One region of the Dendrosporobacter sp. 1207_IL3150 genome, then DNA from elsewhere that is predicted to be linked to it. Evidence: riboswitches for the same ligand, from Rfam matches in the RefSeq annotation. Region 1 holds a riboswitch; the other holds the start of a gene.
The links. A riboswitch is a leader RNA that binds a small molecule or an ion and turns the genes downstream of it on or off. The one in region 1 is predicted to bind S-adenosylmethionine.

Region 1 (15,159 bases):
AGGAAGTTCCCGAGGAACAACTCCTTAGCCTTCAGTCGTCTGATCAGCTATAACGATATATCATTAACTGTAGTATATTCCTGTATTTAAATATTGTCAATACTTTTAAACAAAGTGGCGTGCAGCTTATTTTACTCCTTTTACTTTACGGGACTTTGCTGCAAAAGCTATGTAACCCTGCAGACATTCAACTAATTGATCAGCTTGCTGCATACTGATACTTGCAAGCTTTGTCGTTCCAATCTCATCCTTCACTATGCTGTGAACCTGGAAATCGTGGTAACCCAATTCGGAAAGCTGTCTCATAAGACTTTGAACCTCAGATACCTTGTCTTGCATATATCCCTCCAGAAATCAATATTACATAGTATAAATAGGCCCACAGTCCCTAGAATAGTGCTATGCTCCTGTCCATTAACTATATTTTATTTCAAATTATTTCCAGAGTAAAGAGTATTTATTCGTAAAAAAGCTTTCAAATTCGACATTTTAGCAGTGCTACCTTGCGAGAAAAAAGTAAGTATGATTCTCATGTCCGAGATTCAAACTTACTTTTTATAGCTATTCTTATTTATATTCCATCCCCATAAAGCCCTTCAACTTCGACAAAACGACGTTTCTCGGTCTTTTCCAGCTGCACAATTTTACCATCCTGAATTTTTATTAATATTTGCCCATATTGCAAGTCGGATATTTCAGCTAATATTTTTGCTCGCACTGCTTTTAGACCTTCTACAGTTTTTTTACTGACAGCTGTTTTAGCTCCTTTAGCCGAAACTAGTATTTTTTCAGTACGTTCAATTTGCACTACTCGTGAGTCTTGAACTACAAGTGTTAGTGAGCCAAAGTTAACATCTTGTATCGCCTGATCAATAACATCGTGGACAATTTGGGGAAATTCTGATTCTTTGCCCATTAATCTTCCTCCATCGCAGAAAGTATATCTTCTGCAATATCATCTGGTGACTCCAGACCTACTGATAGCCTAAGCAATGCATCGCTTATGCCAAGTTCAGCTCGTACTTTTGCCGGTATAGCTGCATGGGACATAGTAACAGGGTAGGAAAGTATTGATTCCACGCCTCCTAAGCTTACAGCAACTGCCGAAAGTTTTACCTTACTCATAATTTTTCGGGCCAGTTGAGCCGTTTCAGCTTCAAATGACAGTACAGCCCCAAACCCTTCAGCCTGCTGTTTAAGCAATTCATGCCCAGGGTGAGATGTCAGTCCCGGGTAATGTATCGCTTTAATTTTAGGATGGGCTGCAAAGCGCTCAGCTATTAATTGGGCCGATTTTTGCGATTGGTCCATCCTTACTTTAAGAGTTTTAATTCCTCGCATAGTAAGCCAGCAGTCTTGAGGACCTAAAATGCTGCCTAAAGCATTTTGGAGGTAATATATTTCGTTTGCCAAGTGCTTACTGCCAGTCGCGACCAAGCCAGCAACAACATCACTATGACCTGCTAGAAATTTCGTTGCGCTATGAACAACAATATCCGCTCCAAACTCAAGCGGCCGCTGTAGATATGGGGTCATAAAGGTATTATCAACAATTGTGATAATACCACGTTCTTTGGCCCACGCACAGATAGCGGGTAAATTGCTCACTTTTAGCAGCGGGTTTGAGGGGCTTTCAAGCACAATTGCTTTAGTATTCCGTAAAACGGCTTTCTCAATTGCCTCTAAGCTTGTAGTATCAACAAAATCATGGTTGATACCCCACTTGCCGCAAACCTTACTAAGCATACGGTAAGTGCCGCCGTAAACATCCTTTGGTGCTAAAATATGATCGCCAACACCAAATAACAATAAAACTGTAGACATCGCTGCCATCCCGGAGGAAAATGCGAAACCGGCAACCCCGCCTTCTAATTCAGCTATAATAGTTTCAAGCGCCTTACGAGTAGGATTTCCTGATCTTGAATACTCGTAATCCTGGGCTTTACTTATATCTTCCTGGTGAAAGGTCGATACCTGATAAATTGGAACACTTACAGCCCCAGTATGTTTATCATTCTCAACCCCTATATGCAGCAACTTAGTAGAAAAATCCTTCAATTCTTTCACCTCATCTTTAGCCCTAGTCAAGCGCTTGCGCCAGATCAGCTATAATATCTTCGGCATTTTCTATACCTACCGATAACCGCAGAAGACAATCGGATATTCCCAGTCTCTCACGGACATCCACCGGCACATCGGCATGCGTCTGTACAGCCGGCAAGGTAATTAGCGTCTCGACACCACCCAAGCTTTCCGCAAAACTAATTAGCTTAACCTTTTCTAATACATCTGCCGCCCTTTTTGCGTTTTCAACTGTAAAGGACAGCATACCGCCATAGCCTGTTGCCTGTTTATCATGAATACTTTTTCCAGGATGCTTATCGAGACCTGGATAATAAACGCTTTTTACCGCAGGGTGATTTTCAAGCCACTGTGCCACAGCTATAGCATTGGCGTTATGTCTATCCATTCTTAAGGCAAGCGTTTTAATACTTCTTATTAAAAGCCAGCTGTCATTTGGGCTTAACACTGCACCAGTTGAGTTTTGGATATACTTAATCTTTTCGGCTAATTCAGCTTCACGGGCTACAACCAAGCCGCATACCAAATCATTGTGTCCAGCTAGATATTTTGTACCACTATGGATTACTATGTCTGCGCCCAGAGCAAGAGGACGCTGGAAGTAAGGTGTTAAAAAAGTATTATCAACTATACAGTGAGCATTCGTTGATTTTGCCAGTTCAATCATTGCTCTTATATCCACTATTTTCATAAGCGGGTTAGTCGGAGTTTCAACAATAATAGCAACAGTGTTTTCTTTTATGGCCTGAGCAACTTCATCAATGTTACTGCCATCTACGAATGTCGCTTCAAGCCCAAACTGCGAGAACACTTTATCAACAACACGGTAGGTACCACCATAGCAGTCCTCAACTATTACGATATGATCACCTTGTTTATAGATCATTAAAACAGCCGTCACTGCCGCCATACCTGACGAAAAAGCATACCCAGCTGCACCTTCTTCAAGTTGTGCAATACCGTCTTCTAAAATTTTGCGGGTTGGATTTAAACTGCGTGTATAGTCGTAACCGGTACTTTGACCAAGAGCCGGATGACGGAATGTTGCTGACTGATAGATTGGTGTGCTTAGTGCACCAGTGTGATCTGTACAAACTCCTATATGAACTGTCTTCGACTCGAATTTCATTAATTTGCACCCCGCTATTTTTTTTAAAAATCCCCCTTCTTTAAAGAAGGGGGACAATTCACTTTGGCAATTAGAATGCAGGAACTACTGCGCCTTGGTATTTATCATTGATAAATTTCTTAACCTCAGGAGAAGTTAAAGCTTTGATAAGCTTTTGAATTTCAGGACGGTTTTCATCACCTTTACGTACAACAAGAATGTTCGCATATGGTGAGTCTTTTTGCTCAATTACTAGTGCATCTTTAGTAGGAACAAGCTTCGCTTCTAGAGCATAGTTAGTATTAATTACGGCAATTGCCACATCATCAAGTGCTCTTGGAAGCTGCGGCGCTTCTAATTCACGAACTTTAACATTCTTAGGATTTGCAGTGATGTCTTGAACAGTAGCGTTTACACCAACGCCCTCTTTAAGATTAATTACACCAGCTTTAGCTAATAATGCAAGTGCACGTCCGCCATTGGTAGGATCGTTAGGGATAGCTACCTCTGCACCGTTTGCAAGATCATTCAGACTCTTAATTTTTTTAGAGTAAACGCCCATCGGTTCGATGTGGACTGCTGCAACATTAGCTAACTGCAAATTGCGCTCACTAGCAAACTTATTTAAGTATGGAGTGTGCTGAAAGAAGTTTGCATCCAGTTCTTTCTCAGCAACTGCCATATTAGGTCTTACATAGTCTGTCATCTCAACGACTTGAAGATCTACGCCGTCTTTCTCTAATATCGGTTTAACTACTTGAAGTATTTCGGCATGCGGTACAGGTGTTGCCCCGATTTTTACAACCGCTTTACCGGTAGGAGCTGCTGGAGTGTTGCTGCCGCAGCCAACTAATGCTAACGTTAAAGCTAAGATAGTGATAATAACAAGTGTAATTCTTTTCAAAATTTTCCCCTCCAAAATAACTTTTTATTTGCCAAACTAATAATGTTTGGTCTAATTTATTTTTTGTTCAAACGGCGAGCTGCATAATCCCCTGCCGATTGAACAATTTGAACTTGGGCTATGAGAATAACTACTGTGGCGATCATGATATCGGCGCGAAACCGCTGATATCCGTACCTAATTGCCAAATCCCCCAGACCGCCTCCACCAATAGCTCCTGCCATCGCCGAATATCCAATTAAGCTTATTACGGTAATAGTTAGGCCAGATATTATCGACGGCATAGCTTCAGGAATAAGCACCTTTGCAACAATCTGCCATGGTGTTGCCCCCATCGCCTGTGCGGCCTCAATTACTCCATACTCGACTTCTTTAAGTGATGTTTCAACTAGACGTCCAACAAAAGGAATTGCTGCAATAGTAAGAGGTACAATTGCTGCGTCGGTACCAATTGACGTGCCGACAATAATTCGCGTCAGCGGAATTATTGCTACCATCAATATTATGAAAGGAGTTGAGCGAGCGGCATTGACAATACTGCCAAGGATTCTGTTAAGCGGAAGATTCTCTAATATATGACCTTTATCGGTAGTTACAAGAACTACACCTAAGGGAATACCGGCTAGAGCCGCAAAAGCTGAAGAAACGGCAACCATATAGGTGGTTTCCCACAGCGCCTTAACCAGCAGCGCGATTATGTCTTGCGACATAGCCAATCACCTCAATCCCCAAGTTTCTAGACTGTAAATAATTCAGTGCATTTTCGATACCCTGCTGACTGCCGGATACTTCAATAACTAAAGTGCCATATGGCGTATTCTGTATATGATCTACGTTGCCATAGATGATATTAGTGTCAACATCAAATCTTCTTATCATACCAGCTATTACAGGTTCTTCTGCCGAGTGACCAATAAAGGACAGACGCAGCACCAAGGTACTGTCTGGCAGAGCTACAGGTGAAAACTTAGTATCGGCGAAGATGACGGGAAGATCATGATTGATAATAGCGCTTATAAATTCGCGGGTTGTATTTGACTGAGGCTTTGTAAAGATATCCAATACTGAACCCTGTTCAATAATAATCCCGTTTTCAATAACAGCTACCTTATCACAAATCTCTTTGATAACTTGCATTTCATGTGTAATAAGCACAATCGTCAATTGAAGTTTGCGATTAATGTCTTTTAGAAGTTCTAAGATTGATTTAGTAGTTTGTGGATCTAATGCTGATGTCGCTTCATCGCAAAGCAACACTTTAGGTTTGCTTGCCAGTGCTCTGGCAATACCAACCCGTTGCTTTTGTCCACCGCTTAGCTGGGCTGGATACTGATTCCGCTTATCCGATAGACCAACTAATTCCAAAAGCGGCACAACTTCTTTTTCAATTTCAGCTTTACTCTTACCAGATAACTCAAGTGGGAATGCAACATTGTCATAGACCGTACGAGAAGAGAGCAGATTGAAGTGCTGAAATATCATACCTATTTGTTTACGCACCTCGCGCAGCTCACTATCACTCATTGCCGTTAAGTCTTGACCGTCGACTATTACGTTGCCGCTAGTAGGTCTCTCTAACATATTTATACAACGAATAAGTGTACTTTTTCCGGCACCGCTTTTGCCAATGACACCGTAAATTTCGCCACGCTCTACATTAAGGTCTATGCCCTTAATAGCGTGAACTGTGTTAGCGCCGCTTTTATACACTTTTTCAATTTGCGAAAGTTTAATCATCTTGTTACTCCTTTTCTATTTACCAAGCCGCAACAACCGATCCTTTGAAATGCTCCTTGATAAATTGCTTCACTTCTTCAGAGTGATAAGCTTTAATCAATTTTTGATATTCAGGATTTTCTTTGTCTTTGGTACGTACTGCGATGACATTCGCATATGGAGAATTTGCATCCTCAATTGCAAGCGAATCACGAGTTGGTACAAGGCCGGCAACCACGGCATAGTTTGTATTAATAGCAGCAAAATCTACATCATCAAGTGAACGCGGAATTTGCGCAGCTTCTAATTCTTTAACTTTAATATTTTTAGGATTATCGGCGATATCAGCAGCAGTTGCACTAAGACCAGCATTAGGCTTTAGCTTGATTAGGCCAGCCTTTTCAAGCACAAATAATGCACGGCCACCGTTAGTAGGGTCATTAGGAATTGCTACAGTAGCGCCAGTTTTTACATCAGCAATATTTTTAATCTTTTTAGAGTAAATACCCATTGGGAAAATAACTGTTTTCGCCAGTGAGGTAATTTGATAACCGCGGTCTTTCACTTGATTATCAAGAAACGGCTGGTGCTGATAACTGTTTACATCAATATCACCTTGGTTAAGAGCGACATTTGGCTGAATATAGTCGTTGAATTCGACAACTTCAACCTTGAGCCCATCCTTCTCTGCTACCTTTTTTACAACGTCCATTAGCTCGGCATGCGGCCCTGCTGTAACACCAACCTTGATTGGCTTCTGTGGTGAAGCTGCCTGCTGAGTACCGCAGCCAGCTAATAATGCTATCGAAAATATCGAAATAAGAACAAGTGTAATTGATTTTAGATGTTTTTTCATGATTTTTCCTCCTATTTTTTAATTAAATCTTTTAGTTTAGCAAGACGAGCCGCAGCAGCCTGAAGTGTTTCGAACTTTTTGCAATAGCAAAACCTTATAAATTTCTTGCCATCTGGTATTTCATCCCGATAAAAGGTTGAGCCAGGTACAACAGCAACGCCGATTTCCTGCGCTAAGAAATGCGCAAACTTAACATCATCGTCATATCCAAACGGTGTAATATCGGCCATGATATAATAAGCACCGGCAGGTTTGATACACTTGAAACCAGCATTTTCTAATTCTTTCATTAAGTAATCGCGCCGCTCTTGATAGAATTCGCATAGCTCCAGGTAATATTTTGTATCAAATCTAAACGCCTCGGCAACAGCATTCTGGAGTGGTGCGGCAGCACCGACTGTTAAGAAGTCATGCACCTTACGAATTGAATCTGTCAACTCCGTTGAGGCAGTAACAAAGCCTATACGCCAGCCGGTAACGCTGTATGTTTTTGATACACTGTTGACGGCAATTGTTCGGTCTTTCATACCAGGAAGCGTCCACATCGGTATATGCTCTATACCATCGTAGATTATATGTTCATATATTTCATCTGTTATTGCTAATGTATCATACTTAACACACAACTCAGCTATAAACTCTAACTCTTCTCTCGTAAAGACTTTGCCAGTAGGATTATTAGGAGTGTTAATTATTATGGCCTTAGTTTTCTCATTGAAGAGATCTTTGAGTTCATTAAAATCAAAGTTATAGCCTGGCGCGTTAAGTTTAATGTATCTTGGTACAGCTCCGCAAAGCACAACATCTGCGCCGTAGTTCTCATAAAAAGGTTCAAAGATAATAACTTCATCTCCAGGATTTATGGTAGCCAAGAGCGAAGCAATCATTCCTTCAGTAGCTCCGCAGCACACTGTAATCTGCCCTTCGGGGTTATACTCCACACCATAGTCTCGCTTAATCTTCCAAGCAATAGCATCACGTAAAGGTTTGGATCCCCAGGTTATGGCATATTGATTGTGATCGTTAAATATCGATTTTGCCGCAGCTTCCTTTAGTTCATCTGGCGCTGGAAAATCAGGAAAACCCTGTGCTAAATTAATGGCATTATATTTAGCAGCAACGCGAGACATCTCACGGATAACTGACTCTGTAAATTGTTTGGCTTTTTCTGATGTGAAATTTCTCAATGCACTCATCCTTCCTTTATGTAAAAAAAAACAAAAAAACTCTTTTCCGAGAGGAAAAGAGTTCACATACACATAGTGATACGCTTTTCTCTCATCTCCCAGGATCTAAAATCCTGCTGGAATTGGCACCACTGCATTTCTGCCGGTTGCCGGGTGTCATCGGGCCAGTCCCTCGACCACTCTGGATAAGAGTTCCGTTAATTCAATTATGGATTTGATAATATCATGCGCTATTTTTAAAGTCAATACATTTTGATAACATTTTTATGCAGTCATCACATACATCACTATTAAACCCTTCCTAACGGTACTTTAAGATTATCATACCATTTTAGCTTGCAAATTTCTTTATTCTATTTACAATGATAAGTTAGTCGTTGTATGATGTAATTGTTAACTAGATCTGATCGGTCGGTTAACCTTTTTAATGATATTTCGAAGGGAGTATCTTAAGTGAATGCACTTGATATTGTAGCTTTAGGCGAAAAAATACTCAATGGTCATCGAATCACTTACTTGGAAGCACTTAATCTGGCAAAAATCTCTACAACGGATATTCCGCTGCTCGCTGCCTACGCCCACAAGATTAGAGAACATTCTGTCGGCAACAACGTAGACATGTGTGGCATTATTAGCGCTCGATCAGGCATGTGCTCAGAAGACTGTAAATTTTGTTCACAATCAGTATATTACAAGACTGACGCACCTAGTTATCCGCTGCTAGATACCAAAGCTATCATTGAAGCTGCTAAACAGGCCGAGCGGCATGGCGCGAAAAGAACCAGCATTGTTACAAGCGGTAAAGGCATGGATAGCGATCCTGAATTTCCTAAAATTATTACGGCGATACAAGCCATACATACTGAAACAAACTTAAAAGTTTGTGCAAACCTTGGCACAATCACACCTGATCAAGCCAAACAATTAGCTGCCGCTGGTGTAAAACGCTATGCACATAACATAGAAACAAGCCGGCGTTTTTATCCTGAAATATGCACAACCCACCCTTTTGAGGAGCGTCTTGCTACTATTCAAGCAGCTAAAGATGCTGGATTAGAACTGTGTACAGGCGGAATTATCGGGCTCGGAGAAACCTGGGAAGATCGTATTGATATGGCATTTACCCTTAGAGCACTCGGAGTTCACTCCGTCCCTCTAAATATACTAAACCCGATAAAAGGCACGGCTTTAGAAAATACTGCCCCTCCAGTTCCGCTAGATTCGATTAAAACCTTCGCCCTCTTCCGCTTTATCTTACCACACGCTGTTATTAGGCCTGCCGGCGGCCGTGAAATAAACCTGCGTGACATGCAAGGAGCCTTAATGCTCGCGGGAGCCAACGGCCTTATTATTGGCAATTATTTAACCTTTACCGGGCGTGACACGCCAGCAGATTTTAAGATGGTTCAGGATGCTGGGCTAGTACCGTCTTAAATAAATATTAACCGCAAAGACCACAAAAGTACGATTATTTTAAAACATTCGGAGGTATATATAGTGAGTTATGATTTGATTTTTGAACTTGGTAAAAAAGTGTTAAACGGCGGACAGCTTACTTTTGATGAAGCTCTTTCACTCACAACTATTGATGAATCGGATATACCAATCCTGCTTGGCGTTGCAAATAAAGTTAGAGAACATTTTACAGGAAAGGCAGTAGATACTTGTCAAATCGTCAATGCCCGCTCTGGAAACTGCTCGGAAAACTGCAAATTCTGTGCCCAGTCGGCGCACCATGAAGTACAATTCAATGCATATCCGCTAATGAAGGAAGACGATATCATTGCTGCTGCTAAAAAAGCAGAAGTTGATGGTGCTTCACGTTTTTGTGTGGTAACTGCAGGCTGCGGTGCACAAGGCGATCCTGACTTTGATAAACTTGTTGATGCCATCAAACGCATTGGTCGCGAAACAACCCTTGACCGCTGTTGCTCACTCGGAACACTACAAGAAGAGCATGTTGCAGCCCTTAAAGAAGCTGGCATTACACGTTACCATCATAACCTTGAAACAAGCGAGAGCTTCTTCAGCGAAATCTGCACAACCCATACCTTCCAGGAACGGGTTGATACCATTAAGCGTATAAAAGCGCAAGGGCTGCAAGTATGTTCTGGCGGCATTATCGGCATGGGCGAAACCTGGCGTCAGCGTATTGAACTTGCCTTCACTCTAAAAGATTTGGATGCAGATTCAGTACCTGTTAATGTATTAAACCCAATAAAAGGGACGCCTCTAGAAAATAACGATCGCCTAAATCCTATGGAAATTCTTCAAACCTTCGCCATTTTCCGCTTAATCCTCCCTACCAAAATCATTCGCTATGCTGGCGGTCGCGAGCATAATCTAGGGGAATTAGTTCCACTAGGATACCTTTCTGGAATCAATGGTGCTTTAATCGGCAATTACCTTACTACCTCTGGCCGCGGAGCTAACCATGACCTTGAGACAATTACCGGACTTGGCCTTAAACCTGTCTGCCCAAGCGGAAAATAATGATTACCAACTGCTGAGTGCGCGGAGGGAAACGCGGAATTATAAAATTCTCAAACAGCCACTCTAGTGACCCTCCGTGTACTCTGCGTACTCTGTGGTTCAAAATAAAGCAGCTCCTTCGATATTATCGAAGGAGCTGCTTTGTTGTAAAACTACCTAGGCTGCTCTATAAAGGTTCAGTTGCTAGGCGCACCGGAAAACCCAGCAGCGCCGCGTACTGCGGTCGTACGCAAGCAATGGGTTTGAGGTTGAGCGACGCAAATGAGCCTTTATCGACAGCCTGCATACTTATTCGTATATTTGTGGGTTAACGCAAGAAATTGGCTTTTGGCCCTTAAGAACAGCAATAATATTATTTGCAGCAATTGTGGCCATTTGATCGCGAGTTTCCACTGTAGCGTTGCCTAGATGCGGGCAAAGAACTACATTATCTAATTCTTCAAGTCCCGGCGTGACCGCTGGCTCAAATTCATATACATCAAGACCAGCCCCGGCGATAGTCTTGTTGCGTAGAGCTTCTAAGAGGGCCTGCTCATCGACAATCGGACCACGAGCAGCGTTAATCAAGAATGCACTTTTCTTCATGCTGGCTAACTCTTTAGCCCCAATAAGATGGCGAAGCGAAGGATTATAACTAAGGTGGAATGTTAGAAAGTCTGAGTTACGGATTACATAGTCCATATCACGATACTCAGCATTCAGTTCTTTTTCCTCTTCGGGACTCAAACGTGTTCTTGAATAATAAATAATCGGCATATCAAAACCTTTAGCTCTGCGGGCTACAGCTTTTCCGATATTACCTATTCCGATAATCCCTAAAGTTTTGCCAGTTACTTCAATTCCTAAATGATAAAGCGGTGCCCAGCCAGTGAATTTACCAGCACGAGTATTCTTGTCCCCTTCGACAATTCTCCTGGCGACAGCTAAAATTAGCCCCCAGGTTAAATCAGCAGTCGCATCTGTAGAAACTTTTGGCGTATTGGTAACAGGAATGTTCTTCTCCGTTGCTGTCGCGACATCAATATTATTAAAGCCCGCTCCATAATTGGCAATAACTTTTAAGTTAGGGTTTGAATTGATTATATCAGCATCAATATTGTCTGATAACAGGGGAAGTAATGCATCCTTGCCCGCAAGACCCTCAATAATTTCAGCTTTAGACAGCAGTCTCAAATCATTGTGCATGGTAACTTCAAATTCTTTCGACAGCATGTCATAAGCAACCTGAGGAATTAAGCCAGAAATAAACACTTTTTGTTTCACACAATTACCTCCTGCTTGTAATATACAGTAAATATTCGCCTACAAAGAATGGGTGATAAGCTTAAACTTACTAGTTAATTTTACGCCTTCTGCTACTATCTGTAAAATTCATAGTTTAGATAACTATTATTCTTTTTCCAAATACGACTAGGTTTACTTTTTCTTATCTTGTAAGTAATCTTTCACAAAGTTAACCCAGAGTTTAGTTGCGTAGGAAATATACCGCCTCTTATTCCAAATAATGGACATCTGCAAAAAAATAGGCTCATCTAATGAAACAGCAATTATATTAGGCGAGGTGACTTCATCACAAATCTTACTTGGTAACAGGGCTATTCCCAAATTTGCATCAACAATTTGCGTCATTAACTCACGCTGGGATGTTTCAAAAATTACATGGGGTGAAAAACCTGCAAGTTTACAGCGACTTAAGATCTGATCATATAGACTGAAGTCATGACGGTATAGCACAAAGCTTTCATTTCTCAGTTCCTTAAACCCTATCTCTGATTCTTTGCTTAACCGATGCTCTATATTCATGATAACTTTCAGCGGGTCTTTGGAAAATGGTATTTTATCGTAGTTTTCATTACTCGGTGGCGCACAAACTATCCCTACATCAAGTGTTCCATCCTGAATACCAATCTCGACTTTCTTAGAACCATACTCGAATAAATTTATATCAATTTTAGGATAATTCTTACTGAATTGACCAAGCAGCTGAGCAAATTCTGTAGCGCCAGTAATCGGCGGCAACCCGATACTAATTTTACCCTGCTCGAGGCTTAAACTATTTTGAAATTCATTGTTAATATTATCAAACATTTCTATCATTTTTTGAGCTTGAAGAAATAGTCTTTCACCTTCATCAGTTAATTCTACGTATTTTGAGGTTCGATTCAACAAGCCTACCCCAAGCTCTAATTCCAAGTCCTTAACCATTTTGCTGATAGTTGACTGTGAGACAAAATTGATATTGGCTGCCTTACTGAAACTTTTATGCCGGGCGACCTCGACAAAGTATTTAAGGTGTTTTATATCCACAGTAAATTCTCCCTACAGTTAATAAAGGACTGAGTCCTAATTGTACAAGAAAAGTTAGTTTAGCCAATTTTATCGTACATCAGAATCCAACCCTTAATATTCTCATTCGGCAAAATAAAGTCCTTCACTTTTTTAGTGAAGGACTTTATTTGCTACAATTATTTAACAATTCAATTTATAGGTTTGAGTTAATTTATAAAGGTTGTGTATTCTTTACAGAAAAAGATTCCTCATTCTGGCCATTTCTTATCGGCAATTTCACTTCAAACCTAGTGCCACTTTGACATTCTGAACAAATATTTATCACTCCATTATGGCGTTCGACAATACTTTTACATACTGGTAAGCCTAAACCAGTGCCATTTTTCTTTGTTGTAAAAAAGGGTTCAAATACTTTACCTAAGTACTTTTCTGGAATACCACATCCTGTATCCTCTAACGATAGGACAACATGGTCATTATCATTGTTAGTTTTTAGAAGTAACTGACCGTAGGTTTCCATGGCATCCATAGAATTAAATGCTAGATTAAGGACTACTTGTTTGATTTCTTCTTTATTTACTAAAACCCGGGGAAGTGATGGTGAAAGCTCAATATTAAAAGTCTGTCCACGTTTCAAAGCTTCAGAAGAGATTAAAGGAATTACCTCTTCAAGTATAATGTTCAAATCTAGTATTTCTTTTTCAACATACCTATTACGAGCAACCGAAAGAAAATCATTTATTATTCGGTTAGCCCTGTCCAACTCCTCCAACACTAGATTAAACTGACTGTTATAGACATCGCCCAACTTGTGCTGAATTCTTTGGATATAACCTCGAACAACAGTCATAGGATTTCTGATTTCATGCGCAACACTGGCCGCCATTTGTCCTACCACTTCCAGCCTTTCAAGACGGCCCATCTCTTCAAGGTATTTTTCATATTCAGTAATATCATAAAGCACTGTTACAATGCCTTCTATTTCACCATTATCTATGCTTCTAATCGGTACAGCGTTTACAAGCCATTCTCTGTTAAAAAAATTATTACGTTCTCCATAGATATCTTCCCCATTTAATGCGCGGTGAAATAATGATCTTTCATTTGAACTTCCCATTGAATTTGCAATAAACTTATACGATACACCAATAAGTTCTTCTTTGGTATAATCTCGTAAGTTTTCTACAAAAGTCTGATTTACAACTGCTATATGACCACTCTTACTAACCACACATATTGGAATTGGTACTGTTTCAAGTATACGATTTAGCCTGGCTATATGTTGATTAAGACTTCCTCTTAACAGATTGATCTTATCGAAGACAGGATATAATTGCGGGAAATCTTTCAGATTCTCTAGGCTGTCTTCTCCCTTATCAATCTTATGACCAAGTATTTCTAGTTCAAGCCTTAATTTGTCAAATATAAGTTTAATTATAAACAGTGTACCGATCCAAACTAACAAGGCAATTAAAAATCCCTTTAAGATATTCATATAATATTGTTGATTGACAATTTCAATGTCAATACTTGCCCAAGTTACGCCAACAATTTTGCCATTATCATAAATTGGGTTACATACACCCAGTACAGCCTTCTCCTTGCTTAATGCCGTATTTACTATGCCAAACTCCGGCTTTCCAGAATCTAATGCCTTATATAACAGCGATGCGTTAACTTTAGTCATATATTCTGCTGAACCGAGCACTGGATTAAGCGCAACAATACTATTTAGATCTTTCGAGTAATAACCTAATGTAAATTCCGGAAAGATCCCATTGAGTTTTTCAACAATTGGCTGCAATTTTTTATTAAGAATTACCTTTTTATCATTGTTGTCAAATTCTAGTGCTTCCTCTTCAGAGAGTATCTTCTCAAAACTTTCATTTGGCAATCTCCTTGTTAGTATTGCTGAAGCACGCAAAAGCTGATTCTCGTATTGACTAATTAACATTTCTTTTTCTTGTACCGCAGCAAAATAAACTATTAGTATCATGGGAATTGTTACTACTAAAGTTACAAGTAGGTACGCCCTAGTAGCGTACCCTTTATGTCGAACCATTTATCTTTTATTCCTCCATACCGAAATAATTGGAATATCATGTCAAAATGCAACCATGTATATATATTCATCCGGTAACCGGATAATCCTTTATAGTTAACGATTAAAATTCCATAAAAGCGTTATTATATAATAACAAACACTAAAAGATTCAATCATACTTAAATTGAATCCTTTAGCGTTTAGGCATGGACTAATAACACTATATAAACAATAGAACTAACATATAAATGAAGGACTATATTATGCCACACTTAAAGAGCAGTGACTTATTTTATACTGAAACAGGGACAGGAAGCCCCTTGGTTTTTATTCATGGACTTGGGGCGAGCGGTGCTATGTTCGAACCCCAAATTGAGCATTTCAGCCAAAAATACCGAGTTATTTGCCCGGATTTAAGAGGAAACGGTCAGTCAGGGCGTCTTGGCGGCCCTGTAAAAACAATTCTTGACCGGCAGTGTG
Region 2 (15,159 bases), on a different contig from region 1:
ACAAGCAATTAATTACCCATTAGAAGTTTCTAACAACGTTTATAACATTACCTGCGTATCAATGGGCAATCCGCATTGCGTAATTTTTGTTGAGGATATTAATGCTGTTGATCTAAGCGCGATTGGTCCTCAAATAGAGAAGCATGAGATATTTCCAAGGAAAACCAATGTTGAATTTGCTCAGGTGTTAAATGATCAGGCTATTCGCATGAGAGTCTGGGAACGAGGAGCGGGTGTTACGATGGCCTGTGGCACGGGTGCCTGCGCAACGTTAGTTGCTTCAGTTCTTAATAATAAGACACATAGACAAGCGACGATTGAGCTTGATGGCGGTAATCTGATCATTGAGTGGAAAGAAGATAATCATGTATATATGTCAGGTCCAGCTACCGAGGTGTTTCGAGGTGAATATATTTCTCAATAAAAAAATCGGCTCATTATGAGCCGTTTTTTATTATTGAAGGAATTTTTGTAATCTTTGGATAATATATACTTAAGAAAATTTAGTGAGGTGCTTTTAGTGAAAGTTCTCTGCTGGATTTTAATTTTATTCTCTTTGTTCAGCAATAATGCCTATGCGATAGCTCCAATTAATAGTGGGATAATTAAGCAAGCACAAGAATATGGGGTAAGTCATGTTAATGACTCATTAATCACATTTCTACAGCCTTGGATTTCGTATGAAGAAAGAGCGACTAAGCTAAATGAGACCTCAGAACGTGCGTATTTGTATACCACATTCTTGCTGTTAGCAACTGATGCGCGAGAAAAAAAAGCAAATGGTAAAGTTGTAAGTATTTCTGATAGTGAACAAATCATCACAGATTATAGCGGGACTCTTAGTTTTAGTGTAACACTATTTGGAAAAGACTCGTCCTTTTCTCGTAATACCACTGCAGTATTAAGACAGGGTAAAAGTAAAATAAAAGCATATCAAATAACTGCTCCTAACGAAGCTGAGAAATGTGATTGGTTAAACAGCAAGCTATATACAGCACAGTGCTATTTCTATTTTGATGAACGAGAAATTGATATATCTAAACCTGTTGTTTTATCCGTGTTGGCTCATGATAAACAGGAACGTAAGTTTTATTTTGATTTGGGGAATATAAAATAAAAACTATTTAGGGCTAAGCCCTATTTTATTTTGGTATGAGAAATAAATAAGGACCTAACTGGTGAAAACTAAAGGTTTTGTAACTTCACAAGGAATTTTTTGATAAAAGGAGAAGTATTAAAAAAATACGATTAAATCTAAATTTTAAGGTTAATAATAACATACGCAAAGGAAGGTGCTTTTTAGTGCTAAAAAGCATGACTGGCTTTGGACGCGGTGAATTTATCGATAGCGGCCATCGCTTTATTGTAGAAATTAAAGCAGTAAACCACAGATATAACGATATAGTTATCCGTATGCCCAAAAATTTGGGTTCGCTTGAAGATAAGATTAGGCGTCGTGTAGCTAACACATTATTGCGTGGGCGTATTGATATCTTTATAACTATGGATGAGTATAGTAAGAGTAAACGCACTGTAAGGGTTGACAAAGAATTGGCAATCGCTTACCATAATGCTTTGAGAGATTTAGCTGATTTATTTTCCACTTCATTAAATGATAATATTTATCAAATTGCAAAATATCCTGATGTAGTCAAGATCGAGGATGATGCAGAAGATGTTAATGAATTATGGCCTAAGCTGGTTAGTGCGATTGAAGTAGCAATAGAAAACCTTCTCAGTATGCGACTAGCTGAAGGGGAAAATATTTCGGAAGATTTGATCATTCGTATTAATAAACTTGAAGATTGTATTAGTCAAATAGAAGAACGTGCCCCTAAAATATTAACTGAATATCGTGAAAGACTATTAGGTCGCATGCGCGATTTATTAGTTTCAGTTGGTTCTGAGCCTGATGAAACTAGGCTTTTTCAGGAAACTGCAATATTTGCTGACCGAAGTAATTTTACTGAAGAATTAGTGCGCTTACGAAGTCATTTATCCCAATTTCGTTCTACAATTCAGTCTGATGAAGCGGTAGGGCGAAAGTTGGATTTTATTGTTCAAGAAATTAATCGGGAAACAAATACGATTGCTTCCAAAGCAAATGATTATACAGTAGCAAATATAGTGGTAGAAATTAAAAGTGAAATTGAGAAGGTCAGAGAGCAAATCCAAAACATAGAGTAATATAGAGAGTTTTGATAAAAATAGATTAAATGGCCGGCTACACAAAAAAATAGGGGGAATTTGTTTATGGAGATTAAACTTATTAATATTGGTTTTGGCAACATTGTATCTGCTAACCGTATTATTTCTATTGTAAGTCCAGAATCAGCTCCAATAAAACGTATAATACAAGAAGCTCGTGATAGAGGTATGCTTATTGATGCTACTTATGGAAGACGTACAAGAGCTGTGATTATTGCGGACAGTGACCATGTTATCTTATCAGCAGTGCAGCCCGAAACTGTAGCACATCGTCTTGCAAGCAAAGAAAATAATGATGATACTGCGGAATAATATTTAACTAAGTGAAAGGAGACGTAATAATGGCGCAGCAAGGAATACTCATTGTTCTATCCGGTCCTTCTGGTACAGGGAAAGGAACGATATGCCGCGAACTGCTGCGTAACTATCCCAATTTACATTACTCGATATCTGCAACTACCCGTTCACCGCGATTAGGTGAAACTAATGGCGTTAATTATTGGTTTACCTCGAAAGATGATTTTCAAAATATGATTAGTAGGGACGAATTATTAGAATGGGCCGAAGTTTACGGAAATTACTATGGAACTCCTTGTCGTTACGTAAGTGAGTTATTAGATAGTGGTAAAGATGTAGTGTTGGAGATTGATACGCAGGGTGCAATGCAAGTAAAGAAAAAGTTTCCTCAAGGAGTTTTTATCTATATAGTACCACCGTCAATGGAAGAATTGGCTGATCGAATACATAAGAGAGGCACAGACTCTCTTGAAAGTATAAAAAGAAGATTAAGTTGTGCTAGTGCTGAGATGAATAAGATTAATAGTTATAATTATGTTGTCGTAAATGATGAAGTTCCGGTTGCGGTTAGCAAAATAGGAGCAATTATCGTTGCCGAAAAATGCAATGTATCTAGAAGCAGCGAATTATTAAAGCAAATTTGCAAATAAACTATTTAGAATAGAGGGGGACATTAATGATACATCCATCATTAGACGTTCTTGTTGACAAAGTTGACAGTAAATATACTTTAGTTGTTCTTGCAGCAAAACGTGCTCGCGAGTTGATGAGCGGGGAGAATCCAACGGTTGAAAGTAAATCTAATAAACAAGTAACAATTGCATTAGAAGAAGTTGCTAGAGGTAAAGTAACTTATGAAAGAACGAAGACCGGAATTAAGTAGGGGGCAGTTCATGTTAAAGGGAAAGAATATTGTTGTAGGGGTGTCTGGTGGTATCGCTGCCTATAAAGCTGTGGATATCGTCAGTCGTCTGCGAAAGCAAGGTGCCGAAGTTTATGTGATTATGACATCTTCAGCAACTAATTTTGTTACCCCTACAACCTTTCGTGAGATCAGTGCAAATCCGGTTGTAACGGATATGTGGGATGAACCTAAAAATTGGAATGTAGAGCATATTGCCCTAGCAACAAAAGCTGATTTATTTTTAATAGCACCTGCTACTGCGAATATTATTGGTAAAGTCGCTAACGGTATTGCTGACGATATGTTATCTACAACTATTATGGCAACAAAGGCTCCAGTGATTTTTGCTCCTGCCATGAATAGCAATATGTATTTAAATCCAATTGTTCAAAGTAATATTAAATCATTAACAGCGATTGGGTATACATTTATGGATCCAGATGTGGGAATGTTGGCTTGCGGTGTTGAAGGACCAGGCCGATTGCCAGAACCATCTGCAATTGTGGAGAGAGTCGTTTCCATGTTCGTAAGGTCAAATGACCTTTGTGGAAAAAAAATCCTTATAACTGCAGGCGGTACAATTGAGCCTATCGATCCAGTAAGATATATAGGAAACCGTTCTAGTGGTAAAATGGGATATGCTTTAGCAAAAGCTGCATTATCACGCGGTGCACAGGTAACATTGATTTCCGGTCCTACTAGCCTTCAACCTCCAACTGGAATTGACGTTAGATACATTGAAACTGCAGCTGAAATGCAAAATGCCGTCCTCGAAGAATTTAACGATTCAGATATTATAATTAAGGCTGCAGCGGTTGCAGATTATCGCCCTCAAGAGGTTGCCGTACAAAAAATTAAAAAAACTGGGGAGTCAATAACACTGACGTTGGTGAAGAACCCGGATATACTCTATGAATTAGGTAAAATAAAAAAAGAACGTCAACTTTTAGTTGGTTTTGCTGCCGAGACACAAGATTTAATTGAAAATGCCATGTCAAAAATGACCAGAAAGAATTTGGACATGATTGTAGCTAATGATGTAACTATGCCAGGCGCCGGTTTTAATTCAAATACTAATATTGTAAAACTAATATTTAAAGATGGCAGGATTGAAGAAATACCAAAAATGTCTAAAGATGCAATTGCAAGTATTATTTTGGAAAATATATTAAAATTGGGTTGATTTTTCAACATCTATAACTTAAAATTGCAATTAGTGGAAAAATACAATATTTATTTACTCATCAAGAGTTGGTGGAGGGAATGGCCCTATGAAACCGCGGCAACCATTTTGCAATGTCAAAAACGGTGCCAATTCCTGCAGTAAAAAACTGCTAGATGGGAGTGCGACTTACTCTCCCGTACGGGAGTTTTTTTCTTGATTATTGTAAACAGGGGGTATAATTGTGGAGAATAAACGTGTGTTATTCACATCAGAATCTGTTACGGAGGGTCATCCGGATAAAATTGCTGACCAAATTTCTGATAGTGTATTAGACGCCATTTTGGCAAAAGATCCTATGGGTCGAGTCGCTTGTGAAACTCTTGTAACTACTGGATTAGTCCATGTAGTAGGCGAAATTACAACAAAATGTTATGTTGATATTCCTAAAATTGTCCGCGAAACTATAAGAAATATTGGTTATACTAGGGCGAAATTTGGTTTTGATTCTGATACTTGCGGTGTTATGACATCAATAGGCGAACAATCGGCAGATATCGCAATGGGGGTCGATAAAGCACTTGAGGCTAAACAAGGTGAAATGGAAGATATCGAAGCAATTGGTGCCGGTGACCAAGGTATGATGTTTGGCTACGCCACCAATGAAACCCCAGAATATATGCCTTTACCTATTTCGCTAGCACACAAATTGGCAAAACGCTTATCTGATGTCCGTAAAAATGAGGAAGTGACATATCTACGTCCTGATGGAAAGACTCAAGTTACTGTTGAATATTTAAACGGAAAACCTGAACGTGTTGATACAATTGTTATATCGACTCAGCATAGCCCCGAGGTTGATTTAGCAACAATAAAAAAAGATATGCTGGAAAAAGTTATTAAACCGATTGTGCCGGCAGAATTACTAGATGATAACACTAAATATTATATTAATCCAACAGGTCGGTTTGTTGTAGGTGGGCCTCAAGGAGATGCTGGACTGACTGGCCGTAAGATTATTGTTGATACTTATGGCGGTATGGCTCGCCATGGAGGAGGCGCTTTCTCTGGCAAAGATCCAACAAAGGTTGACCGCTCAGCTGCTTATGCCGCTCGATATGTGGCTAAAAATGTTGTAGCGGCGGGCTTGGCAGATAAATGTGAAATCCAACTTGCTTATGCTATTGGAGTAGCTCATCCTGTCTCAATAATGATAGAAACTTTTGGAACTGCTAAAATAGATGAAAAATTAATAGTTAAACTAATTGAAAAACATTTTGATTTAAGACCTGCTGGGATTATCAAATCCTTAGATTTAAGACGTCCTATATATCGTCAGGCTGCAGCTTACGGACATTTTGGCCGAACTGATATTGATTTGCCATGGGAAAGACTTGATAAGGCAGAAATATTACGTAAAGAAGCGAAAAATTAATTTTAAAAATTATATTGGTAATACTAACTTTGCTAGACTCAATTATTGTCAAGGAGGTTAGTGTTACATGGCTAGTAAAAAGACAGTATATACAGTCGGAGGTTTAAAGGGCAATCATTGTCGAGACCGGATTGAGCATACGCTGTCGCATCTGCCTGGTGTTACTAATGTTGATGTTAATGTTGGATCTAAAAAAGTTAATGTCGCTTATGACCCAGATGTTATTGCCAGTGGATATATTGAAGAGACTTTACAAACTTTAGGCTATTCAATACAGGGTTAGGTGTAGAATATGAAATTGCACTTTGCACCTTTTGCTCGGTCTCGCGTTAAACGTTACTTTAAGCGTTTGCCTATGGATTCAGGTGTTTATTGGGATAATTTTGACGTCTGTTAATAATTAATCCTTAGTGTAAAACTAAAATAATTTTTAATTAGGGGACTCAAATTGAGCCCCCTTTGTTTTCATAAATAAATAGTTTTTAATACTCGGCACATGCCGAGTTTTCTAATATAATAATGGATATACAAGTCATTAAAGGCGAAAAATCGTAATCTAGAAATTAGGATGATTCGAAGGTTAGATTAGTGGTGATGAAGATGAGTAAGATAGTTCAAGTAATGGTAAATATTCCAACGAAAACAATCACTAAGCCCTTTTCATACTCTTTACCAGAACAGCTAGGATACGTGGTTGCAGGATGGCGTGTTTTAGTACCATTTGGTAATCGAAAACTTGAAGGATTTGTAATTGGAATGGAAGATGGACCAATAGAAGGATTGAAAGAAGTAATAGAGGTTTTGGATGATCATCCTTGGTTTGATAAAAATATGTTTCAGACAGCTCATTGGATTAGTGGTTATTATCTATGTAGTTTAGCCGAAGCTTTACGGCTGTTTATACCTGGTAAAACAGGTATAAAAACTTTTGTTGAGTATAGAGCGGGCTCTGATAATAATTATGATTATGTAGCATCTTTGCTAGCAAAAAAATCAGAACATTATTTGGCACTATTTAAATATATAGCTGATTATGGTCCTTTAAGTATTCAACAAATTTTAAGGAAGTTTTCAACTGATAATACTAAAGAACTAAGCTACCTAGTTAGTAAAAATATAATTATAAAAGAATATAGGGCGAATAAACAAGGCAGAGCAAAATATGAAACAATATTTAGCTTAGGCATGCCTCATGAAGAGGCTCAAAAGTTTATACAGAAATCGGGCAAAGCAGCTCAGCAACGAATAGTAGCTGCTTTATTGTGTAAGAGTGAATTAACAGGTGATGATTTAAAAGAGTTGAAGATTAGCCCCGATACAATAAAACGAGCAGTTGCATCGGGATTAATAGTCGCCGAAAAAAAGAGAGTCATTCGGGATAGTTATGCTTGCATTGATGTCAAGAACGCTAATATTGACTTAAATGATCTGCAAAAGAATGTATTAGCTAAGATACTGCCTTTCACCCAAAAAAGACAGTACCAATCTTTCTTACTTCGTGGCATCACCGGTAGTGGTAAAACACAAGTATATTTAGAGACTGTAGCGCAAATAAGAAGATTAGGACGACAGGCAATAGTTTTAGTTCCGGAAATAGCACTGACAAGCCAAATAGTTGCTCGATTCAAAGCTCGCTTTGGTAATGATGTTGTAGTTATGCATAGCAAACTTACATTAAACGAGCGAAATGATGCAATCGTAAGATTAAAAACTGGCCAAGCTGGAATAGTAATCGGGGCTCGTTCAGCAATTTTTGCGCCTATCGATGATCTAGGAGCAATCATTATTGATGAAGAACATGAGTTTACCTATAAACAAGAGGAAAGCCCGAGATACCACGCTAGAGAAGTTGCTTTTAGGCGTGCTGAGCTAGCTAACGCTGTTGTAGTACTCGGAAGTGCAACACCATCAATCGAAACATACTTCGGGGCAATTCAAGGGAAACACACTTTGCTTGAGATGCTTGACCGGGTTGATGGGGCGAAATTACCTACAATAGATTTAGTCGATATGCGTGAAGAACTACGAATAGGAAGAAGGAATGTCATATCGTTGCCACTACAAAATCTAATAAGAGGTACTATTGAACGTGGTGAGCAGGTAATAATATTATTAAATCGTCGAGGGCATTCTACTTTTGTTATGTGCAGAGAATGCGGTCATGTTATGTGTTGTGAGCAATGCGCAGTATCGCTTGTTTACCATAAAAGTGGGATGCTTCGCTGTCATTATTGTCAGTCGAGTGCAAGTTCACCTGATGTTTGTCCTTGCTGTTCTAGCAGATATATTCGCTATTTTGGTACTGGAACCCAAAAACTAGAGGAAGAGTTGTTAAAGATATACCCGGATGCAAGGATTATTCGAATGGACCAGGACACTACAGGGGGAAAACTATCACATGATCGCATTCTAGAAGCGTTTTCGCGTGGTGAATATGATATTTTACTTGGCACCCAAATGGTAGCAAAAGGACACGATATAAAAAATGTAACTGCGGTTGGTATTATAACTGCTGACTCAATTTTAAACTTACCTGATTTTAGAGCGGCTGAAAGAGCATTTTCATTAATTACTCAGGCTGCGGGTAGAGCGGGGCGGGGCGATATTGGCGGGAGGGCTATTATACAGACTTATAGTCCGGAGCATTATGCTATAGAAGAAGGGGCAAAGCAAAGTTATATAGGTTTTTATGAAAAAGAAATTAGTTTCCGTAAAGCCTTGTTTTATCCTCCTTTCAGTAAAATATTAAAGATTACTGTAACAGCAACTAATGAGACAGATGTTCATAGAAAGGCTGAATCAGTAACTTCAGAAATACGCTCCGCATTGAAAGGTGAAGACAATTTACAAATATTAGGTCCCTTCGTAGCACCGATAGCCAAAATTAATAATATTTTTAGAATGAATATACTTATTAAGGCATTAGGTACTGACAATATAAAAAAACAGCTTATTAGTTTAGAACTTCATACACGCGCTGATATTTCAATTGATATTGATCCGTTAAATGTTATGTAGAGACTGATGGTTTATAACTAATGGCTTTTTACTGGTTTATATGATAAAATTTGGGCAATGATTGAACAATATGGTAATGGGGAGGTATATTTATGGCTGTATTAGAAATAAAGAAGGCAGGGGATAAAGTCTTAAAAGAACAGTGCTCTGCAGTCGCTAGAATAGATCGTAAAATCAAGCAGTTACTTGATGATATGGCAGAGACGATGTATGATGCGGATGGGGTTGGCCTTGCTGCTCCGCAGGTTGGCGTATCACTTAAAATAATTGTTATTGATGTGGGAAATGGAATAATTGAGCTTATCAATCCAATTATTGTGGAAAAAGAGGGGGAAGAAAAGGGAACCGAAGGTTGTCTTAGTATCCCTGGGATTTATGGTGAAGTTGAGCGTTCGAGTAAAGTAGTAGTTGAGGGGCTTAATCGTAATGGAAAGAAAGAACGAATTATTGGTACTGGATTGCTAGCACGAGCTCTTCAACATGAAATGGACCATCTAGATGGGGTGCTATTTATAGACCGAGCTCAAACAATTTGTAAGAGGTAAGAGACATGAATAACTTACGTGTAGTTTTTATGGGAACGCCAGACTTTGCAGTCCCATGCTTAGAAATGCTTGTTAAAGAAAAATACGAAGTTGTAGCTGTAGTGACTCAGCCAGACCGACCCAAAGGGCGTGGGCAAAAGCTAATGCCATCGCCAGTAAAAGAGTTCGCTCTGAATAATGGACTTCAGGTTATACAGCCTGCAAAAATTAAAACACCAGAATTTGAACATAAGTTGTCCGAGCTAAACCCGGATATAATTATAGTAGTTGCTTTTGGACAAATTTTATCAAAACGAATTTTAGAAATACCACCTTTAGGCTGTATAAATGTTCATGCGTCGCTATTGCCGCGCTATCGCGGAGCTGCCCCGATACATTGGGCGGTTATTAACGGCGAAACCTCAACCGGTGTTACGACAATGTTTATGGATGTAGGTTTAGATACGGGTGATATGATATTAAAAGCTGAAATAGCTATAAGTGATAGCGATAATACAGGAGATATTCATGATAAGCTGAAAGAGTTGGGTGCAATTACTTTGAGAGACACCATGACATTAGTTCAGCAGCAAAAAGTTAAGCGTGTTCCACAAAACGTTGATGAAGCTACTTATGCACCTTTACTAAATAAAGATATTGAAAAAATTGATTGGAATCTTTCAGCTACCCAAATACATAACTTAGTTCGTGGATTAAATCCTTGGCCTGGTGCCTATTGTCTTTATCAGAATAAAATTCTAAAGATATGGCGTACCCGAGTTCACGAAGCCGATGTATCTACGAGTAGACCAGGCAGGGTGATGATGGTTACAAACGAGGGAATTTTAATTGAGGCTGGTAGAGGGGTAATAGAAATTTTAGAACTTCAGCCTGAAAGTAAAAAACGAATGCTAGCACGTGATTGTGCCTGCGGTTATTGTATAAACGTTGGTGAGATTTTTGGTTAAGAAGGTGAAGTCATGACAGAAGTTGTGCCTAGACCCAAAAAACGTTTATTTATAGTGCTAATTATATTAAGTCTGCTGGTTGCCTGTATATCTACATATGCTGTGTGGATGGTAAGCTCTGCAGGATTAGCTAGCATAAGTAGATATTTGCCGACAATCTTGGGCACTATATTAGTGGTGACACTGGTAGCAGTAGCGAGCGGTATTATTGGTGTAATTTTTGCGATTTTAGGATTCGCTACTCCTAGTGTTTTTCAGGGGCTTGCATGGTCTGCGATAAATCTATTATTTCCTCTCGCAATAAGAATAGGTAAGTTAATAGATCTAGATAAAGAGCGAGTAGAGCGATCTTTTATCGAAGTTAGCAACCATCTGATACGTAGTAAAAATGTAAAGGTTAAACCAGAAAAATTACTTATTCTCACACCTCATTGTATACAGCAAGATAGTTGCCCCTATAAGATTACGCGCGATGTAAATAACTGCAAAGCTTGCGGAAACTGCCAAGTAGGTGAACTATTGAAATTATCACAAACGCTAGGGTTTCATTTTGCGGTAGTTACAGGCGGTACGTTAGCACGCAAGGTTATTAAGACGTTGAGGCCACATGCTGTGTTGGCTATAGCTTGCGAGCGTGATCTTACAAGTGGAATTCAGGACGTGTATCCTCTTCCGGTAATTGGGGTTATAAATGAAAGACCATTTGGTCCTTGTTGTAATACAAAGGTGGACATGCATAATGTTGAAAGTGTTATTAAGGAATTTTTGCGGTAATTAGTAGGTGATAATATGGATGCAAGACAAGTTGCATTGAAAGTAATTAATGACGTTAATACAAATGGGGCATACGCCAATATTGCATTAGCTAGAGAAATAAACAAACATAGCTTATCTGACCAAGATAGGCGGTTTTTGACAGAATTAGTATATGGTACCGTAAAAGCGGGCAATACACTAGATTGGATAATTAGTCATTACATCAATCGGCCACTTAATAAAATATCGCCGATTGTCCGGGATATATTGCGTTTGGGAATATATCAAATTTTCTTTTTGACGAAGGTACCAGCCTCTGCTGCTTGCAACCAGGCCGTGGAACTAACTAAGAAGTATGGACATGTAGGTACAGTCAAATTTGTTAATGCTGTTTTAAGAAATGCTGCCCGAGCACCCGAAAAAGCTGCATATCCAGATAAAGAGAAGGATCCAATTAAGTATTTAGCCTTAAAGTACTTTCACCCGGAATGGCTGGTTACACGCTGGGTTAATAGATTAGGATTTGCTGAGGCTGAATTACTGTGTTCTGCTAACAATACTACACCTATGTTATCTGTAAGAACAAATACAATAAAAACTAATCGTGATGAACTTTGCAAAGTTCTGCGGAGTGAAGGTGTTGTGTTTGAACTATCAACAAAAACTCCGGAAGGCATTATTTGCAGTGAGTATCCTGCATTAGGGTCTTTAAGATCTTTGCAGACAGGGTTATTTCAAGTGCAGGATGAAAGTTCCATGTTGGTTTCTCATGTACTGGATCCACAGCCTGGTGAGTTCGTGATTGATGCTTGCGGAGCGCCAGGTGGAAAATCTACACATATAGCCGCGCTAATGAATAACAAAGGGCTGGTGCTGTCGACAGATATTCATGAACATAAATTGGCAATTACTCGTGATAACGCCACGCGGCTAGGAGTTAGTATTATCGAAACCAAGGCATTAGACGCTGTAGAATTAGGAGATTTATATCCTGACCAAGCTGATAGAGTGCTTGTTGATGCTCCTTGTTCGGGCCTTGGTGTATTACGTCGAAAGCCGGATTCTCGCTGGCGCAAGAGTAATGATATACTTCGTGATTTACCCCAGCTTCAAATAGCTATACTACGTAGTGCGGCTAAATGTGTCAAACCAGGCGGAGTATTAGTTTATAGCACATGTACTACAGAACCAGAAGAAAACCAAGAAATCATTAAACGTTTTTTAGCGGATCATACTAATTTTATGCTTGATATTACTGGCGATTATCTGCCTATAAAAAATGCGCAGGAAATGATTCAGTTATGGCCGCATATTGATGGAAGTGATGGCTTTTTTATTGCACGCCTTAAACGTAGCGAACAGGTGAAATAGATGAAAACTAACATATACGGTCTATTGTTAGAGGAAATGGAAGAACTTATTGTTTCTATTGGAATTGAGAAGTACCGAACAAAGCAAATTGTTGAGTGGTTGTATCAACGTGATGTAGATAGCTTTATGGAAATGACAAATTTGCCCCTGGCCAAAAGATCATTGCTTGCCAATGCTTTTGAAATACAAAAAGTTTCCCTAAAGAGACAGCTTAATTCAAAAGATGGCAAGACTATAAAATACTTGCTAGGGTTTAGCGATGGTGAAGCAGTAGAGACTGTTTTAATGCGCCAGCCTTATGGCAATAGTGTTTGCGTATCTAGTCAGGTTGGGTGCGGTATGGGATGTGTTTTTTGCGCATCAACCTTAAATGGCTTAGTGCGAAATTTAAGCGCTGGGGAAATGTTATCTCAAGTATTATTTATAAATCAGATTTTGAAGCAAGAAGGAAAAGCGGTTAATAATATAGTTATAATGGGATCGGGCGAACCACTTGCCAACTATGATAATGTAATAAAATTTATTAGGTTATGTCACGAAGCATATTGTTTGAACCTTAGTTATCGTAATGTTACTCTTTCCACCTCTGGGATTGTACCAGTTATTGATAAGCTTTCAAATGAAGGATTACCTATCACGCTCTCAATATCCCTCCACGCACCAGATAATTCTATTAGGTCAAGTATTATGCCAATAAATATTCATTATAAGATAGAAGAAATTATAGCTGCGGCAGACCGTTATACTAAAAACACAGGACGAAGGGTCACTTACGAATATACGCTGATTGCTGGCATAAATGATGATACCGAACATGCAAAACAGCTAGTGAAGTTATTAAAAGGTAAAATTATTAATGTTAATTTGATACCAGTAAATGATGTAATCGAACGTGGTTTACATAGACCAAAGCAAGATAAGATAAAAAATTTTGAATCAGTTCTCCGCTTAAACCATATTAATGTCACAGTAAGAAAAGAAATGGGAGCCGATATTCAAGCCGCGTGCGGTCAATTAAGAAATGAATCACTGAATAAATAAACTATACTTTTAGTACAGCAAGGATAACTCCTTGCTGTTTACTATAATGTATGGTTTTTTTATTTGATGGCAATAATGGAAATATTGAAAAGTGGTGAATTTTGACTATATTGGGAAGATAGCTTATAATATCTATATGATTCCAGTGAGGTGTATGATAATATGACTTTTGTCCGTAACTTGGAAAACATATTTGAAAAATATATAGAAGGTTTTTTTAATAAAAAATTTTCGAGTGGTCTTCAACCTGTCGAATTAGCTAAGCAGTTAGTAAAGGAAATGAATAATCAGAGATCTGTAGGTATTTCCCAAATTTATGTACCAAACTCGTATATGCTGTATCTAAATAAGGATGATTTTGAACGTATTGCGCCTTATGGAGCCGTAATTCGAGATGAATTGTCGAAATATTTAGTTGATGAAGCAGCAAGGAAAAAATATATAATTGTAGGTCCACCGATAGTAGATATTTTTAGGGATGAAGATTTAGGCAGAGGTCGTTTTCGTATTGCTAGCCATTTTACTGAACCTTTACCTAATGAAAATCATACGGCTGAAAATGATCTAGTTGAATATAAAGAGTCGGATACTAGGGTCTTTGAGAAGTGTGATTTTGAAGTATTAAAAAACTATCCGGAGAATCGAATTTCAGCTAAACTAACTGTAGCAGAAGGGCTTGACGAAGGTATGACTGTAAAGGTTGGATTGAAGCGGATCAATATAGGACGACGCGAAAGTAATGAGATGCCATTAACAGATATGAATACTTCACGGTTGCATGCGTATATCATATATGATGATAAGAGTCATATTTTATATGATGCTAAGAGTTTAAATGGTACTTATATTAATGGTCATCGAATTACAAGAAAAACTTTGCACCATGATGATCAGATAAAGGTAGGAAACACAATCATTCGATATGAGGTGAGCTAGCTTGCCGATGAAGACAATTGTTCCAACCGTGTTGAGCATTATATTGCAATATAGCTTAGTTATTCTTATATACTATTTTCTATTTAGAATAATTAAGATTGTGTATTTAGACTTACATAAAACAGATATCCAAACGACCACAAATAATCATCATCCTGGCAATGTTGCTACTGGTATTGAAACAGCAAAACTGGTGGTAATTGAGAGTCTTAATCCTAAACTGAGAAATTCTGTATTTCCATTAGGAGATGCAATTTCTATTGGAAGAAATTATAATAATGATATAGTAATTGAAGATAATTTTGTATCATACGATCATGCCTGTATTACTAAATACAAGCACGACTACTGGCTTACAGATTTAAAAAGTACTAATAATACATATGTTAACGGAAAATTAGTAGATGATGAGGTTGCTTTAAGCAAAGGTGACACAATAAAGATTGGTGCGGTTACTTTTAGATTTGAGAGGTGACGGGTATTGCTGGTTTTTGCTAAATCAGATATTGGTCTAGTCCGCCAAACTAACGAGGATAGTT

Region 2: another riboswitch for S-adenosylmethionine. It lies ahead of metK (methionine adenosyltransferase); the one in region 1 lies ahead of V6C17_RS06690 (pyridoxal phosphate-dependent aminotransferase).

What each region holds. Positions count from the first base shown of each region.
Region 1 is NZ_JBAIYU010000010.1:661,794-676,952, forward strand. It holds gene V6C17_RS06650 (hypothetical protein) at 127-339, opposite strand; gene V6C17_RS06655 (YezD family protein) at 572-916, opposite strand; gene V6C17_RS06660 (trans-sulfuration enzyme family protein) at 916-2,067, opposite strand; gene V6C17_RS06665 (trans-sulfuration enzyme family protein) at 2,081-3,211, opposite strand; gene V6C17_RS06670 (MetQ/NlpA family ABC transporter substrate-binding protein) at 3,282-4,094, opposite strand; gene V6C17_RS06675 (methionine ABC transporter permease) at 4,151-4,804, opposite strand; gene V6C17_RS06680 (methionine ABC transporter ATP-binding protein) at 4,773-5,831, opposite strand; gene V6C17_RS06685 (MetQ/NlpA family ABC transporter substrate-binding protein) at 5,851-6,666, opposite strand; gene V6C17_RS06690 (pyridoxal phosphate-dependent aminotransferase) at 6,678-7,862, opposite strand; SAM riboswitch class I at 7,942-8,045, opposite strand; gene bioB (biotin synthase BioB) at 8,307-9,287, shown strand; gene bioB (biotin synthase BioB) at 9,348-10,346, shown strand; gene V6C17_RS06705 (2-hydroxyacid dehydrogenase family protein) at 10,635-11,609, opposite strand; gene V6C17_RS06710 (LysR family transcriptional regulator) at 11,763-12,653, opposite strand; gene V6C17_RS06715 (ATP-binding protein) at 12,847-14,697, opposite strand; gene V6C17_RS06720 (alpha/beta fold hydrolase) at 14,943-15,159, shown strand, end outside.
Region 2 is NZ_JBAIYU010000017.1:245,379-260,537, forward strand. It holds gene dapF (diaminopimelate epimerase) at 1-424, shown strand, start outside; gene V6C17_RS10325 (hypothetical protein) at 521-1,117, shown strand; gene V6C17_RS10330 (YicC/YloC family endoribonuclease) at 1,303-2,187, shown strand; gene remA (extracellular matrix/biofilm regulator RemA) at 2,254-2,520, shown strand; gene gmk (guanylate kinase) at 2,550-3,155, shown strand; gene rpoZ (DNA-directed RNA polymerase subunit omega) at 3,182-3,388, shown strand; gene coaBC (bifunctional phosphopantothenoylcysteine decarboxylase/phosphopantothenate--cysteine ligase CoaBC) at 3,399-4,592, shown strand; SAM riboswitch class I at 4,648-4,754, shown strand; gene metK (methionine adenosyltransferase) at 4,816-6,006, shown strand; gene V6C17_RS10360 (heavy-metal-associated domain-containing protein) at 6,074-6,289, shown strand; gene priA (primosomal protein N') at 6,607-9,024, shown strand; gene def (peptide deformylase) at 9,117-9,569, shown strand; gene fmt (methionyl-tRNA formyltransferase) at 9,575-10,516, shown strand; gene V6C17_RS10380 (DUF116 domain-containing protein) at 10,529-11,290, shown strand; gene rsmB (16S rRNA (cytosine(967)-C(5))-methyltransferase RsmB) at 11,306-12,643, shown strand; gene rlmN (23S rRNA (adenine(2503)-C(2))-methyltransferase RlmN) at 12,644-13,684, shown strand; gene V6C17_RS10395 (DUF3662 and FHA domain-containing protein) at 13,847-14,620, shown strand; gene V6C17_RS10400 (FHA domain-containing protein) at 14,628-15,095, shown strand; gene V6C17_RS10405 (Stp1/IreP family PP2C-type Ser/Thr phosphatase) at 15,102-15,159, shown strand, end outside.